2 regions of the Inquilinus sp. OTU3971 genome follow, and region 2 is predicted to be linked to the other one. Evidence: riboswitches for the same ligand, from Rfam matches in the RefSeq annotation. Region 2 holds a riboswitch; the other holds the start of a gene.

Region 1 (7,252 bases), on a different contig from region 2:
CCGATCACGCCGATGCTGAGCCCCAGCTCGGCCGTGCCGTAGTCCTGGATGCTCATCACCTGCGACAGCAGCAGCGGCCCGAAGAAGGCGGAGCCCTTGCCGAGCGCGAAGGCGAGCAGGAACAGCGCCGCCTGGCCGCCGGCCGCCCTGACCCGGGCGAGGTTCATCGCCAACGCCATGGCCGGGGGCGGCTCATGACGACCCTGGGATCATCATCCGGGTCAGGCCCGGAGGTAGACGCGGTTGACGTGCGGATCGAGCGTCAGGCCCGGCGCCACCCGGCCGGCCTCGACGATCGGGCGCAGCGGGCCGTACAGGATCGGGCCCTGGCAGTAGACCACCTGGAAAATCAGCCGCGCGGAGGTCCGCGCCGGCTGGCCGCGATGGAAGCCGAAGGTGTTCTCCAGGAAGCTGGTCCCGGCAGGCCCCTCGAACCGGACGAAGCGCTCGCGGCCGAAGGCGCCCTCGACCTCGGCGTCGGAATAGCGCCGGATCGGCATCAGCCGATCCTCGCGGTGCGAACCGCGGACATAGATGTGCGGCCCGGCCCCGGCATCGACATCGGTGAGGTAGACGAACAGCTTGATGAAGCGCCAGTCGTCATAGTCGCGATGGAACAGCTCGGCGTGCTGCCCCTCCTCGTCCCCGGCGATCGACCACCAGGCGGCCATGTAGCTGATCGTCGGCCTGCAGCCGAGGGCGGCCTGCACCGCCTCCAGCACCGCCGGGTCGTTGGCGATCGCCAGGGCGTGCGGCGCGTTCACCACCACCTCCGGCCGGAAATGCGCGACATGGGTGCCCTTCGGCGCCTGCTCCGGTGCCTGGAAGGTGCCGTGCTCGGGCTTGTAGGGGTTGAAGGACGGGTGCCCGGCGAAGTGGCGCCGGATCTCCGCGACCCGGTCGGGGGTCATCAGCCAGGGCGTCATGGCGAAGCCTTCGGCGGTCAGGGCCGTGGCGGCGCCCCGGGCCTCCGGCGTGCCGGAGACCGGGCCGCGCCCGACCCGGCCGGCAATCCGGTCGGCCACCCAGTTGCGCCAGGCGACCCGCTGGAACCGGCGCTGCAGCAGGAACCGGGTCATCAGCCCGGCCTTGGCCGCATGGTCGGAAAGGGCTGCCATCGAAATCTCCTCGCGCCGAGCGCCGTCGACGACAGCCCGGGACGGACGCCCGCCCCGGGCCGCCAGCGGTCAAATTCCGCTCCGAGTCCTATACCGGTCGTCTCCGCGCGCACCAAGAATGATTTTCCTCCCGGCCCGCGCGGGCCGCCCGGCGGTCACTCGGCCGCGCGGTAGATCTGGCTGCCGCCGTCGCGGAACCGCGCCGACATCTCCTCCATCCCGGCCTCGGCCGAGGCCCGGATCTCCTGCGTGATCTTCATCGAGCAGAATTTCGGGCCGCACATCGAGCAGAAATGCGCCGTCTTGGCGCCTTCTGCCGGCAGCGTCTCGTCGTGATAGGCGAGCGCCGTGTCGGGGTCGAGCGAGAGGTGGAACTGGTCGCGCCAGCGGAACTCGAAGCGGGCGCGGGACAGGGCGTCGTCGCGTGCCTGCGCCGCCGGGTGCCCCTTGGCCAGGTCGGCGGCATGGGCCGCGATCTTGTAGGTGACGACGCCGGTCTTGACGTCGTCGCGGTCCGGCAGGCCGAGATGCTCCTTCGGCGTGACGTAGCAGAGCATGGCGGTGCCGAACCAGCCGATCATCGCCGCGCCGATGCCGGAGGTGATGTGGTCATAACCCGGCGCGATGTCGGTGGTGAGGGGCCCGAGCGTGTAGAACGGCGCCTCGCCGCAGACCGCCAGCTGCTTGTCCATATTGGCCTTGATCTTGTGCATCGGCACATGGCCGGGGCCCTCGATCATGACCTGGACGTCGTGCTCCCAGGCGATCTTGGTCAGCTCGCCCAGCGTCTCCAGCTCGGCGAACTGGGCCGCGTCATTGGCGTCGGCGATCGAGCCGGGCCGCAGCCCGTCGCCCAGCGAGAAGGCGACGTCATAGGCCCGCATGATCGCGCAGATCTCGCGGAAATGGGTGTAGAGGAAGCTCTCGCGGTGATGCGCCAGGCACCATTTCGCCATGATCGAGCCGCCGCGGCTGACGATGCCGGTGACCCGCTTCGCCGTGAGGGGAATGTAGGGCAGCCGCACCCCGGCATGGATGGTGAAGTAGTCGACCCCCTGCTCCGCCTGCTCGATCAGCGTGTCGCGGAAGATCTCCCAGGTCAGGTCCTCGGCCACGCCGCCGACCTTCTCGAGCGCCTGGTAGATCGGCACGGTGCCGATCGGCACCGGCGAATTGCGCAGGATCCATTCGCGGGTGGTGTGGATGTTGCGGCCGGTCGACAGGTCCATCACCGTGTCGCCGCCCCAGCGGATCGCCCAGACCATCTTCTCGACCTCCTCCGCGATCGAGGAGGTGACGGCCGAGTTGCCGATATTGGCGTTGATCTTGACCAGGAAGTTGCGGCCGATCGCCATCGGCTCGGATTCCGGGTGGTTGATGTTGGACGGGATGATGGCCCGGCCGCGCGCCACCTCGTCGCGCACGAATTCCGGCGTGACATAGTCCGGGATCGCGGCGCCGAAGCTCTCGCCGTCGCGCGCCGCCTGCTCTAGCGTCCGCTCGCGGCCGAGATTCTCGCGGATGGCGACATACTCCATCTCGGGCGTGACGATCCCGGCCCGGGCATAGGCCATCTGCGTCACCGCGGTGCCACCGCGGGCCCTCAAGGGGCGGCGGTCGCCGCGCGGGAACTCGAACAGGTTGGCGGCCTCGCCGGAGCGGCGGCCGTCATCCTCCGGCCGCACCGTCCGGCCGTCATAGGCCTCGACGTCGCCGCGGGCGGCGATCCAGCCGGCCCGCAGCGCGGGCAGGCCGGCGCCGATGTCGATCAGCGCCGCCGGGTCGGTATAGGGGCCGGAGGCGTCATAGACCCGGAGCGGCGGCTCGCCGGATTCCGGCGACAGCACGATCTCGCGCATGGCGACGCGCAGGTCGGGGTTGCGCTCGCCCGCGACATGGACCTTGCGCGACGCCGGCAGCGGGCCGGTGGTGACGGTTGTGGGGATGACGTCCTTGGGCATACACGGCCTCCTCGATCGGACGGATTGAGGGCGTGCCAAAGACGGAAGACTGGAGAAGCGGCTGAGCGCGCATGTGGTTCCATTCCCTACGCCGGCACGACCCGGATCAGGTTCGAAGGGTTCCCACGTCGCAGTTGGTGTGGTGTCTCAGCTCCTTACCGGAGCTCCCCTCGGAACGCCCCGATCAGAGCGCGCGCCGGGATGGGATGTCAAGCGGCAGCTGCCGGACGCCGTGAACCTGGTTTTCCCGGAAGGCCGCCAGCCCTCCGCTCCGTCCCGATCTTGACCGCATTCCTAAAAATATCTACATTCCAACACATTGGGGTGGATTTCTGAGTCATCGGTTGAGAACGATGCTGCGACATGCCTTGGTGCTGTCTGTCGCGCTGGCCCTGGCCGCCTGTGGCGGCGGGCGCGAGATCGTGCGCAACCCGACCGGCGCCGGCGTCGCCCGCTACGTCACCGCCAACGCGCCGGAGGAATGTGTGCCCTATGCCCGGGCCGTCTCCGGCATCCAGATCAAGGGCGATGCCTGGACCTGGTGGGACCAGGCCGACGGCGTCTACGGCAAGGGCGGCGCGCCGCGCTCCGGCGCCGTGCTGGTGCTGGGCCGGTCGGACCGGCTGAGCGCCGGGCACATCTCGGTGGTGGTGTCGGTGCGCAATTCGCGCGAGATCACCGTGTCGCACACCAACTGGGGCAATGACGGGGCGACCCGGCGCCGGATCTACCGTGAGCAGTCGGTGATCGACGTCTCCAGCGGCAACGACTGGACCGCGGTGCGATTCTGGAACCCCGACACCGGCGCCTATGGCGGCGTCTACGAGGCCGACGGCTTCATCTATCCCACCAGTGCCTGAGCTGTCTCGGGTGCCTCTCGACGATCCGGGGGCGCTTCGGCTATAAGCCCGCGCGCGACTGCGGCGCGGCCGTGGCGCATGGGACGCCACAGCATGACCCTTCCCCTCCCCATCCCGGATCCGCGGGCGCGCCGGCGCCTGGAGATCGGCCTCGCCCTGCTCGCCGACGGCCGGCCGGCCGAGGCCGCTGACGCCATCCGCGCCGCCATCGAGATCGCCCCCGGCGACGTCGAGATCCGCTACGCCCTGGGCCAGGCGCTGGAGGCGGCCGGCGGCGATGCCACCGCGGCGTACCGGGCGACGCTGGAGCTGGATCCGGAGGACCGGATGGGCGCCGCGGTGCGGCTGGCGCTGATCGGCGCCGCCCCGGTGCCGGCGCAGCTGCCCGAGGCGCATGTCCGCACCCTGTTCGACCAGTACGCGCCGCGCTTCGAGACGTCGCTGGTCGACGCCCTGCACTATCGCGGGCCGGCGCTGCTGCGCCGTGCCGTCGACCGGCTGGTTCCTGAGGGCAGCTTGGACATCCTCGATCTCGGCTGCGGCACTGGGCTGGCCGGCGCCGCCTTCGCCGACCGCCGCCGCCGGCTGGACGGGATCGACCTGTCGCCCGGCATGATCCTGCAGGCGATGGCGCGGCGGCTGTACGACCGGCTGGAGCCGGGCGAGATCGTCGCCGCCCTGGCGGGCTGGCCGGAGCGTTACGACCTGGTCCTGGCTGCGGATGTCGCGGTCTATATCGGCGATCTGGCGCCGCTCTTCGCCGCCGCGCGGGCCGTGCTGCGGCCGGGCGGCTGGTTCGCCCTGACCGCGGAGTCGCATGACGGGGAAGGCTGGCGCCTGGGCGACCGCCACCGCTACCTGCATTCGCCCGGCTATCTGGCTGCGGTCGCCGCGGCCACCGGCTTCACCGTGACCGAGGTCGAGGCCGCCTGGGCCCGCACCGAGAACGGGACGCCGCTGCCCGGCTGGGTGGCGGTGCTGCGGGCGGCATGAACTACCGCCACGCCTTCCACGCCGGCAACCAGGCCGACGTCCTCAAGCATGTGGTGCTGGTGGCGCTGGTCGAGGCGCTGCGCGGCAAGGACAAGCCGTTCTCCGCCCTCGACCTGCATGCCGGGGTCGGCCGCTACGCCCTGGCCGCCGAGGCCGCCAAGACCGGGGAATACATCGACGGCATCGGCCGGATCGACAGCGCGACCGACGCCCCGGCCGCGGTGGCGCGCTATCTCGAGCTGGTGCGCGGCTTCAACCCCTCCGGCCGGCTCGAGATCTATCCGGGGTCGCCGCGGCTGATCCGGACGCTGATGCGGCCGGAGGACCGGCTGACCCTGGTCGAGCTGCATCCGGAGGATCATGCGAAGCTGCGCGCCGAATTCGCCGGCGATGCCCAGGTCGCGATCCACCGGCGCGATTCCTGGGAGGCGCTGCGCGGCCTGCTGCCGCCGCAGCCGCGGCGCGGCCTGCTGCTGCTCGACCCGTCCTTCGAGCAGCCGGACGAGCTGGCGCGGCTGGCGCGCGGCATCGCCACCGCGCATCGCCGCTGGCCCGAGGGCGTGATCGCCGCCTGGTACCCGATCAAGGACCGGCCGCCGGTCGACGCCATACTGTCGGCGCTGCCGCCCCTGCCCCACGCCTGGGCGGCCGAGCTGACCGTGTTCGACATGCTGTTCCCGGCCCGCCTCAACGGCTCGGGCTTGGTGCTGGTCAACCTGCCCTGGGGGGTGGAGGCGGCGCTGTGCGAGGCCCTGGCCTGGCTGCAGCCGAGACTGGCCCGCCAGGGTGGCGCCTGGCGGCTGGAGCCGCTGCCGGGCTGAGCGGAATCCGGCTCGCCGCCGGGGCGCCGCCGCGTTAGGCTTCCTCCATTGCCAGGGGGAGATTTCACGATGCGATTGTTCGGGCTGGCCGTCCTTCTGACGGCCCTTTCGGCCTGCGCCGCCCAGGCGCCGCGGCCTTCCACATCACAAACAGGCACACCGCCCTTCCAGGCGATCGCACCCGCGGGCTACTGCCTGTCGGATGAGTCCGACCCACTCGCCCTGGCCTTCATGATCGGGATGTCGAGGAATGCGTCGCCCGATCGGCGAATTTTGGCGATCTTCCGCCCCTGCGGCGAGCCCGCCCCCACACCGGGCGTCACCAGCTGGAATACCTACCGGCTGATCTTCCAGGTCGAAGACGGTCCGCCGACCGCCCCCGGACGGCAGGCCATGGACCGTGAGACCTACCTGACATTCCTGGCCAACCCGAAGCTCACGGAGTTGTGGAATCGGCGCGTCCTACCAGGCCTTCTGGATCATCAACCCCAAGGAATAGAGGGCGCCCGTTATCTGGGCTCGGATGCCGGCGCCGTCTACAACGGCTTTGTCATCATCCCGCGGATGCCGGCCCCCGGTGTCGTTGCCGAGGCGCGGATCGTCCTCGGCCAGACACTGATCGGCAGGACCGTTCTGAAGCTACATGTCGTCAACATGTCCGCCAACAGCACACCCAAGGATTGGAACGACCTTCAGACGATCGCCGCCCAGGCGGTCCACGCCACCATTGCTGCAGCGGAACGGCCCGCACGAGGGCAGCCGGCAAGCCCGCCTGCAACGCCAGCCCAAGGAGCAGGCCTGTCAACCTGAGCAGCACCGCGTCCCGGCACGGGAGAAGACAAGCGGAGGCCAGAACGCCGACGGGAACTGCCGGTTCGGCTGCGGCGTTCCCTCTCCGCCCCAGGCTTCCGCCCGTGCCCAGATGCTGTCCGAACCCGGCCGATCCTCCCGCAGCCTGACCCCGCTGACCGACAAGATCGGCGCCCTGTCCTCGACCAACGGAATCCTGGTGATCCTGGCGGCGACCGCGGCGCTGTATTTCGGGCGCGACGTGCTGATCCCGTTCTCGCTGGCGCTGCTGATCAGCTTCGCCATGGCCCCGGTGGTGCTGCAGCTGCGCAAGCTCGGGCTGCCGCGGACCCCGGCGGTGCTGATCGTAATCGTCGCCCTGTCGATCGGGGCGGCGGTGTTCATCGTGCTGGTCGCCAGCCAGGCGATCGACCTGGCCGGCAACCTGCCGCGATACCAGAGCAACCTCGAGACGAAGATCCAGTCGATCAAGGAGGTCGCGCCCGGCGGCGGGCTGATCGACCGGCTGACGGCCATGGTGGCTCGCCTGTCCGAGGAAGCGACCGAGCGGGCCGTGGCTGCGGCGCCGATGGGCATCCAGGGCAAGCCGGTCCCGGTGCAGCTGGTGCCGCCGGCGCTGACGCCGCTGCAGCTGGCCTGGGAGGTCGGCGCCCCGCTGATCGAGCCCTTCGCCATCATCGGCGTGGTCC
Region 2 (7,252 bases):
TCGCAGTCGCGTTCACAGGGAGGAGCACATGGATTTCACCACATCGACGAGGCGTCGGGCTTGATCCATCGGCGGCAGGCTGTCCGGCGTTCCGCGAGGAGCGCGCGCGGAGGTTTGCCCGCCGATCGGCGTTTCGCGGGATCGCCGGCGCCGGATTCACAGGGAGTTCGTGACCGCGGACGGGCCGGCTGGAATGGCCGGGACTGCGGCGGCATCATGGGCCATCATGCGGCAACAGCGCGCCGGGATTTCACCGGAACGGCCGGCCCGGGCGCAGAAGAGTGTAGCAGAGGGAGAAAACGGTGAAGCTGATCACATCCATCACGGCGCTGGCGCTGGGGCTGTCCGCCTTCGCGCTGTCGGCGCAGGCCGCCGAGAAGGGCCTCGTCGGCGTCTCGATGCCGACCAAGACCTCGGCGCGCTGGATCGCCGACGGCGACAACATGGTCAAGTCGCTGCAGGCCAAGGGTTACGAGGCCGACCTGCAATATGCCGGCGACGACATCCCGACCCAGCTGTCGCAGATCGAGAACATGGTCACCAAGGGCGCCAAGGTGCTGGTGATCGCCGCGATCGACGGCACCACGCTGTCCTCGGTGCTGCAGCAGGCGCATGACGCCGGGATCAAGGTCATCGCCTATGACCGCCTGATCCGCGACACGCCGAATGTCGACTACTACACCACCTTCGACAACTTCCAGGTGGGTGTGCTGCAGGCAGGCTCGCTGGTCGATGCGCTCGGCCTGAAGGACGGCAAGGGCCCGTTCAACGTCGAGCTGTTCGGCGGCTCGCCGGACGACAACAACGCCTTCTTCTTCTACGACGGCGCGATGTCGGTGCTGCAGCCCTACATCGACAGCAAGAAGATCGCGGTGCCGAGCGGCCAGATGGGCATGGACAAGGTCGGCATCCTGCGCTGGGACGCCGCCACCGCCCAGGCCCGCATGGACAACCTGCTGTCGGCGTACTACGGCGACAAGAAGGTCGACGCCGTGCTGTCGCCCTATGACGGCCTGTCGATGGGCATCATCGCCTCGCTGAAGGCGGTGGGCTACGGCTCGGGCGACCGGCCGCTGCCCTTCGTCTCCGGCCAGGACGCCGAGGTCCCGTCGGTCAAGTCGATCCTCGCCGGCGACCAGTACTCGACCGTGTTCAAGGACACCCGCGACCTGGCCAAGGTCACCGTCGACATGATCGACGCCGTGATGTCCGGCGCCGAGCCGAAGGTCAACGACACCAAGACCTACAACAACGGGGTCAAGGTGGTGCCGTCCTACCTGCTGACGCCGGTCCCGGTCACCAAGGACAACGTGCAGAAGGTGCTGGTCGACAGCGGCTACTACACCGCCGACCAACTGAAGTAATCTGACGTGCCCCCAAGGGCCCCGTGCCTCCGGGCGCGGGGCCCTGCCGTTGCGTCTGCCGCGGTCGGGCGGCAGGCCGGCGCCCGTGGCGAGCGGAGCCCAGAGGTGGATACGATTAATCCAGTCGATACGATCCTGGAGATGCGCGGGATCACCAAGACGTTCCCGGGCGTGAAGGCGCTCAGCAACGTCAACCTTGCGGTCAGGCGCGGCGAGATCCACGCCGTGGTCGGCGAGAACGGCGCCGGCAAGTCGACGCTGATGAAGGTCCTGTCCGGCGTCTACCCCCACGGCTCCTATGAGGGCGAGATCCATTTCGAGGGGCAGGAGCGGCACTTCCGCTCGATCGCGGACAGCGAACACGCCGGCATCATCATCATCCATCAGGAGCTGGCGCTGGTGCCGCTCCTGTCGATCGCCGAGAACCTGTTCCTCGGCAACGAGGTCGCGTCCAGGGGTATCATCGACTGGAACGAGACGCTGGTCCGGGCCCGGGCGCTCCTGACCAAAGTCGGGCTGAAGGAGAACCCGGCGACGCTGGTCACCAATATCGGCGTCGGCAAGCAGCAGCTGGTCGAGATCGCCAAGGCGCTGTCGAAGGAGGTCAAGCTCCTGATCCTCGACGAGCCGACGGCCAGCCTGAACGAGAGCGACAGCAACGCGCTCCTGGAGCTGCTGCTGGAGTTCAAGCGCCAGGGCATCTCCTCGATCCTGATCTCGCACAAGCTGAACGAGATCACCAAGGTCGCGGATTCGATCACCATCCTGCGCGACGGGTCGACGATCGAGACGCTGGATGCGCGGGGCGGCGAGGTCAACGAGGACCGGATCATCAAGGGCATGGTCGGCCGCGACCTGACCGACCGCTACCCCGAGCGTGAGCCGAAGCTGGGCGAGACCTTGTTCGCGGTGAAGGGCTGGAGCGTCTACCACCCGCTGCATTCCGAGCGGCAGATGATCAAGGGCATCGACCTCGATGTCCGCGCCGGCGAGGTGGTGGGCATTGCCGGGCTGATGGGGGCGGGGCGGACCGAGTTCGCGATGAGCGTGTTCGGCCGGGCCTACGGCCAGAAGATCACCGGCACCGCGACGATGCGGGGGCAGCCGGTCGATCTCGCCACCGTGCCCAAGGCGATCGCCGCCGGCCTCGCCTATGTCACCGAGGACCGCAAGTCGCTGGGCCTGGTGCTGGGCGATTCGATCCAGCACAACATCCCGCTGGCCCATCTTCCCGGCGTGGCGCGCCGCGGCATCGTCGACGAGATGCGCGAGCTCAAGGTCGCCTTCGACTACCGGCGCAAGCTCAACATCCGTTCCTCCGGCGTGCAGCAGCAGACGGTCAACCTGTCCGGCGGCAACCAGCAGAAGGTGGTGCTGAGCAAGTGGCTGTTCGCGGAGCCTGAGGTGCTGATCCTCGACGAGCCGACCCGCGGCATCGACGTCGGCGCCAAATACGAGATCTACACGATCATCAACCAGCTGGTGGCGTCCGGGAAGGGCGTCATCATGATCTCCTCGGAAATGCCCGAGCTGCTCGGCATGTGCGACCGGATCTACGTCATGAACGAGGGCCGCCTCGTCGCCGAGATGCCGGCCCGGGACGCATCCCAGGAAAACATCATGCGGGCGATCATGCGCTCGAGAGAGATTGGGCCTAGGGAGGCCAGGCAATGACCACCGAAACCACCGCTCTGCAGGAGCGCGCGAACACCCGGATCGGCGAGTTCCTGAAGAACAACATCCGCGAATACGCGATGCTGCTCTCGCTGGTCGCGATCATGATCATCTTCCAGATCGCGACCGACGGCCGGCTGTTCACGCCGCTGAACCTCAGCAACCTGATCCAGCAGAACGCCTACGTCATCGTGCTGGCCTTCGGCATGCTGCTGGTGATCGTCAGCGGCCATATCGACCTGTCGGTCGGGTCGGTGGCGGGCTTCGTCGGCGCGGTCGGCGGCGCGCTGATGGTATGGCAGGGCATCAACCCCTGGCTCGCGGCCATCGCCTGCCTGGTGCTGGGCGCGGTGATCGGGGCGGCCCAGGGCTATTTCATCGCCTACCGCAAGATCCCGTCCTTCATCGTCACCCTGGCGGGAATGCTGGCCTTCCGCGGCCTCTGCATCATGGTGCTGAACGGCGAGCGCGCCGGTCCGGTGCCGGTCGACTTCCAGAAGATGTCCTCGGGCTTCATCTTCGAGCCGTTCGGGTCGCTGCCGGAGCTGTTCACCGGCAACGGCAAGGTCTGGATCACCACGCTGCTGATCAGCCTGGCCGTGCCGCTGATCCTGGTGTGGTTCAACGTCCAGAAGCGGCGCAACGAGATCCAGCACGGGGTCGAGCAGGAGCCGCTGCTGTTCTTCGTGATCAAGAACGTGGCCACGGTGGTGGCGCTGGCCGGGCTCGGCTATCTGCTGGCCACCTATAACGGCTTGCCCAACATCCTGATCCTGATGGGCGTGCTGGTCGTGCTCTACGCCTTCGTCACCACCCGCACCACGCTGGGCCGCCGCATCTACGCCGTCGGCGGCAACGAGAAGGCGGCCAAGCTGTCCGGCATCGACACCGAGAAGCTGGTGTTCCTGACCTTCGTCAACATGGGGGTGCTGGCGGCGCTGGCCGGGCTGATCACCACGGCGCGCCTGACCTCGGCGACGCCGCAGGCCGGCAACCAGTACGAGCTCGACGCCATCGCCGCCTGCTTCATCGGCGGCGCCTCGGCCTCGGGCGGCGTCGGCAAGATCACCGGCGTGGTGATCGGCGCCTTCATCATGGGCGTGATGAACAACGGCATGTCGATCCTCGGCCTCGGCATCGACCTGCAGATGGTGATCAAGGGCCTGGTGCTGCTCGCCGCCGTCGCCTTCGACGTCTACAACAAGAACAAGGTCGGCTGAGCGGCCGCAGCAGCGGGGGTGGCCGGCTCGGTCACCCCCACCATGCATGGAAATGGTGCAGCGGCCCGTGGCCGCCGCCGACGGACAGGCGGTCGGCCGCGGCCAGCGCCCCGGTCAGGTAGGTCTTCGCCTCGCGCACCGCCGTCTCCAGGTCCGGCCGCTGCGGCAACAAGGCCGCGATGGCGGAGGACAGGGTGCAGCCGGTGCCGTGGGTGTTGCGGGTGGCGATCCGCGGCGCTGCCAGGGTCAGCGACCCCGCCGCCATGAGCAGCAGGTCCGGGCTCTCCGCCTCCGCCAGATGGCCGCCCTTCAACAGCACGGCCCGGGGACCGAGATCGAGCAACGCCGCGGCGATCTCCGGCATCTCGTCCCGGTGCTCGGCCGGCGTGCGGCCCAGCAGGTCGGCGGCCTCGGGCAGGTTCGGGGTAACCACAGTGGCCAGCGGCAGCAGTTCCTCGCGCAGCGCCGCCACGGCGTCGGGATCCAGCAGCCGGTCGCCGCTCTTCGCCACCATCACCGGGTCGACCACCACCCGGGTCAGCCCGTGCCGGCGCAGCGCGTCGGCCACCACGCGCACGATCTCGCCGGTCGCCAGCATGCCGATCTTGACCGCATCGATCCGGACATCGGCCAGCAGGCAGTCGATCTGCTTGGCGACGAAGGCCGGCGACACCAGCTCCACCGCCTGCACCCCACGGGTGTTCTGGGCGACCAGGGCGGTGATCACCGCGCAGCCATAGGCGCCGAGGGCGGAGAAGGTCTTCAGATCGGCCTGGATGCCGGCGCCGCCCGAGGGGTCGGTGCCGGCGATGGTCAGGACGTTGGGGATGGTGCGGGGCGGGATCATCGCGTCCGCCCCTCCGTCACCGCAGCGGCGATCGCCCGGGCCGCCGCCTCCGGGTCGGGCGCGGCGCAGATCGCCGACACCACGGCGACGCCGTCCGCCCCGGCCGCGATCACCTCGGCGGTCCGGGCCGCGTCGAGGCCGCCGATGCCGACGGCGGGCAGCGGCAGCAGCCGGCGCAGCGCCCGGAAGCCCTCGACCCCGATCGCCGGCCGGGCTTCGGCCTTGGTGGTGGTGGCGAAGACCGGGCCGATGCCGGCGTAGTCGGCGACGCCGGTGTCGACCGCCCGCGCCTCGGCCGCGTCATGCACGGTGACGCCGACGATGCGGCCAGGGCCCAGCAGGCGCCGCGCCGTCGCCGCCGGCATGTCGCGGTCGCCGAGATGGACGCCGTCGGCGCCGACCGCCAGGGCCACGTCGACCCGGTCGTTGATCACCAGGGGCACGCCGTGCGGCGCCAGCACCGCCTGCAGCGCCCCGGCCGCGGCGATCAGCCCGCGCGTCGTGGCGTCGGGGTCGCGCAACTGCACCATGGTGACGCCACCTTGCGCCGCCGCCGCGGCCACGGCGGCAACGCCGCGCGGACCGCTCAGCCGCGTGTCGGTGACGAGATAGACCGACAGGTCGAAGCGCCGCCTCGATTCCGGTGCCGCAACAGCCATTCCGCTCCTCCTCCAGTGGAGGGAGCAGTCGGCGATCGATCCTGGGGATCGGGGCCCGATGGGCATCGCGTGACGGCTCCCTTCGCTGGCATGACCCAGATCAGGTTCGACGGGTATGATCTCAGCCCCCCGGATCGAACTTCGGCGGGCACCCCGTGTCACTTCCGGGTACAGGCTCGCAAGCCGGGAAGGCCGGTGTCAAGCGCACCGGCCTCGCGCTCACCGCGCCGGCACCGTGACCAGCACGCTGCGGCCGGTGTGGCGGGTCACCACGATCCGGGCGCCGAGGAAGGCCTCGATCACCGCGATGTTGGTGCGGGTGTGCGGCGTCGGCGGCACCGTGACGAACCGGCCGCCCGCGCCCAGCGCCATCGGCAGCAGCAGCTGGTCCGCCAGATGCGGCCCGACCGGGGCGCGGCTGGCGAGATACTGCCGCACCGCCTTTGCCGTCGCGGCGGCGACATCCTCCGCCGGCAGGCCGGGCTGGCCGTGACCGGTGAAGACCTCGGTCGCGTGCTCATGCGCCACCGTCACGGTCAGGCAGTTGCCCGGCCCCTCCGCGGCGACGGCGCGGACCGGGGCCAGCGCCTCGTCCCGCCAGCGCAGGGCCTTGGCGACGGTCGCCGTCTCCCGCGCCGCGATATGCAGCGGCAGATGGGTGACCACCGCATCCACCTGCTGCGACACCAGGGCGCCGCGCCGCTCCAGCACCAGCGGCGCCGGCTGGCCGCGCGGCATCACCTCGACCTCGACCACGCCGCCGCCCGCCGGATAGAAGCCGTGCCGGCGCAGCACCGCCTGGGCATGGAAGCCCATGCGGTGCAGCAGCGGCAGGAAGGCGCGGTCGGCGAAATCAAAGCTCGGCGCGCCCATGGCATGGGTGCCGCCCTGCAGCCGCAGCCGCGACGGCGCGTTCGCCAGGGCCAGCGGCAGCAGCACGGTCTGCAGCACCAGCAGGGTCGACCCGGCCGAACCGATGGCGAAATCATATTCGCCGGCCGCGACCGTGCCCGGCGCGAAGCCGAGCGCGGTCGAGCCCAGCTCGGCCCCCGTCACCGCGGCCCGGCCGATCTCGGCCGCCGCCTTCACCGCGGTCAAATGCTGGCGCAGCAGCCCCGGCTTGGCGCGCCCCGCGCGGATCCTCTCGATCCGAAACGGGGTGCCGGTCGCCAGGGACAGGGTCAGGGCCGAGCGCAGGATCTGCCCCCCGCCCTCGCCCTCGGATCCGTCGATCGTGATCATGGTCGGTTCTTTCTTATCGTTCTTGTCGGTCGACCACGAGCAACGGCAGGCAGCGGTCCGGCTGCCCGGACCGCTGCCCGTGGCGTTCGCTATCCCTTGACGCAGACGATCTGGCGCAGCGTGTGCACGACCTCCACCAGATCGGACTGGGCGGCCATCACGGCGTCGATGTCCTTGTAGGCCTTGGGCGTCTCGTCGATGACGCCCTCGTCCTTCCGGCATTCGATCCCCGCGGTGGCCGCTTCA

What was found. A riboswitch is a leader RNA that binds a small molecule or an ion and turns the genes downstream of it on or off. The one in region 2 is predicted to bind thiamine pyrophosphate.
Region 1: linked by a shared signal. The riboswitch ahead of thiC (phosphomethylpyrimidine synthase ThiC) and the one ahead of thiE (thiamine phosphate synthase) in region 2 are both predicted to bind thiamine pyrophosphate.

The regions. Positions count from the first base shown of each region.
Region 1 covers NZ_JASATH010000060.1:13,687-20,938, forward strand. The annotation lists gene AAHM41_RS16765 (hypothetical protein) at 1-179, opposite strand, end outside; gene AAHM41_RS16770 (phytanoyl-CoA dioxygenase family protein) at 222-1,118, opposite strand; gene thiC (phosphomethylpyrimidine synthase ThiC) at 1,274-3,079, opposite strand; TPP riboswitch at 3,145-3,260, opposite strand; gene AAHM41_RS16780 (CHAP domain-containing protein) at 3,433-3,939, shown strand; gene AAHM41_RS16785 (class I SAM-dependent DNA methyltransferase) at 4,033-4,932, shown strand; gene AAHM41_RS16790 (23S rRNA (adenine(2030)-N(6))-methyltransferase RlmJ) at 4,929-5,753, shown strand; gene AAHM41_RS16795 (hypothetical protein) at 5,823-6,563, shown strand; gene AAHM41_RS16800 (AI-2E family transporter) at 6,676-7,252, shown strand, end outside.
Region 2 covers NZ_JASATH010000028.1:20,779-28,030, reverse strand. The annotation lists gene chvE (multiple monosaccharide ABC transporter substrate-binding protein) at 303-1,364, shown strand; gene mmsA (multiple monosaccharide ABC transporter ATP-binding protein) at 1,470-3,038, shown strand; gene mmsB (multiple monosaccharide ABC transporter permease) at 3,035-4,258, shown strand; gene thiD (bifunctional hydroxymethylpyrimidine kinase/phosphomethylpyrimidine kinase) at 4,290-5,105, opposite strand; gene thiE (thiamine phosphate synthase) at 5,102-5,764, opposite strand; TPP riboswitch at 5,823-5,930, opposite strand; gene rtcA (RNA 3'-terminal phosphate cyclase) at 5,984-7,006, opposite strand; gene AAHM41_RS09795 (RtcB family protein) at 7,096-7,252, opposite strand, start outside.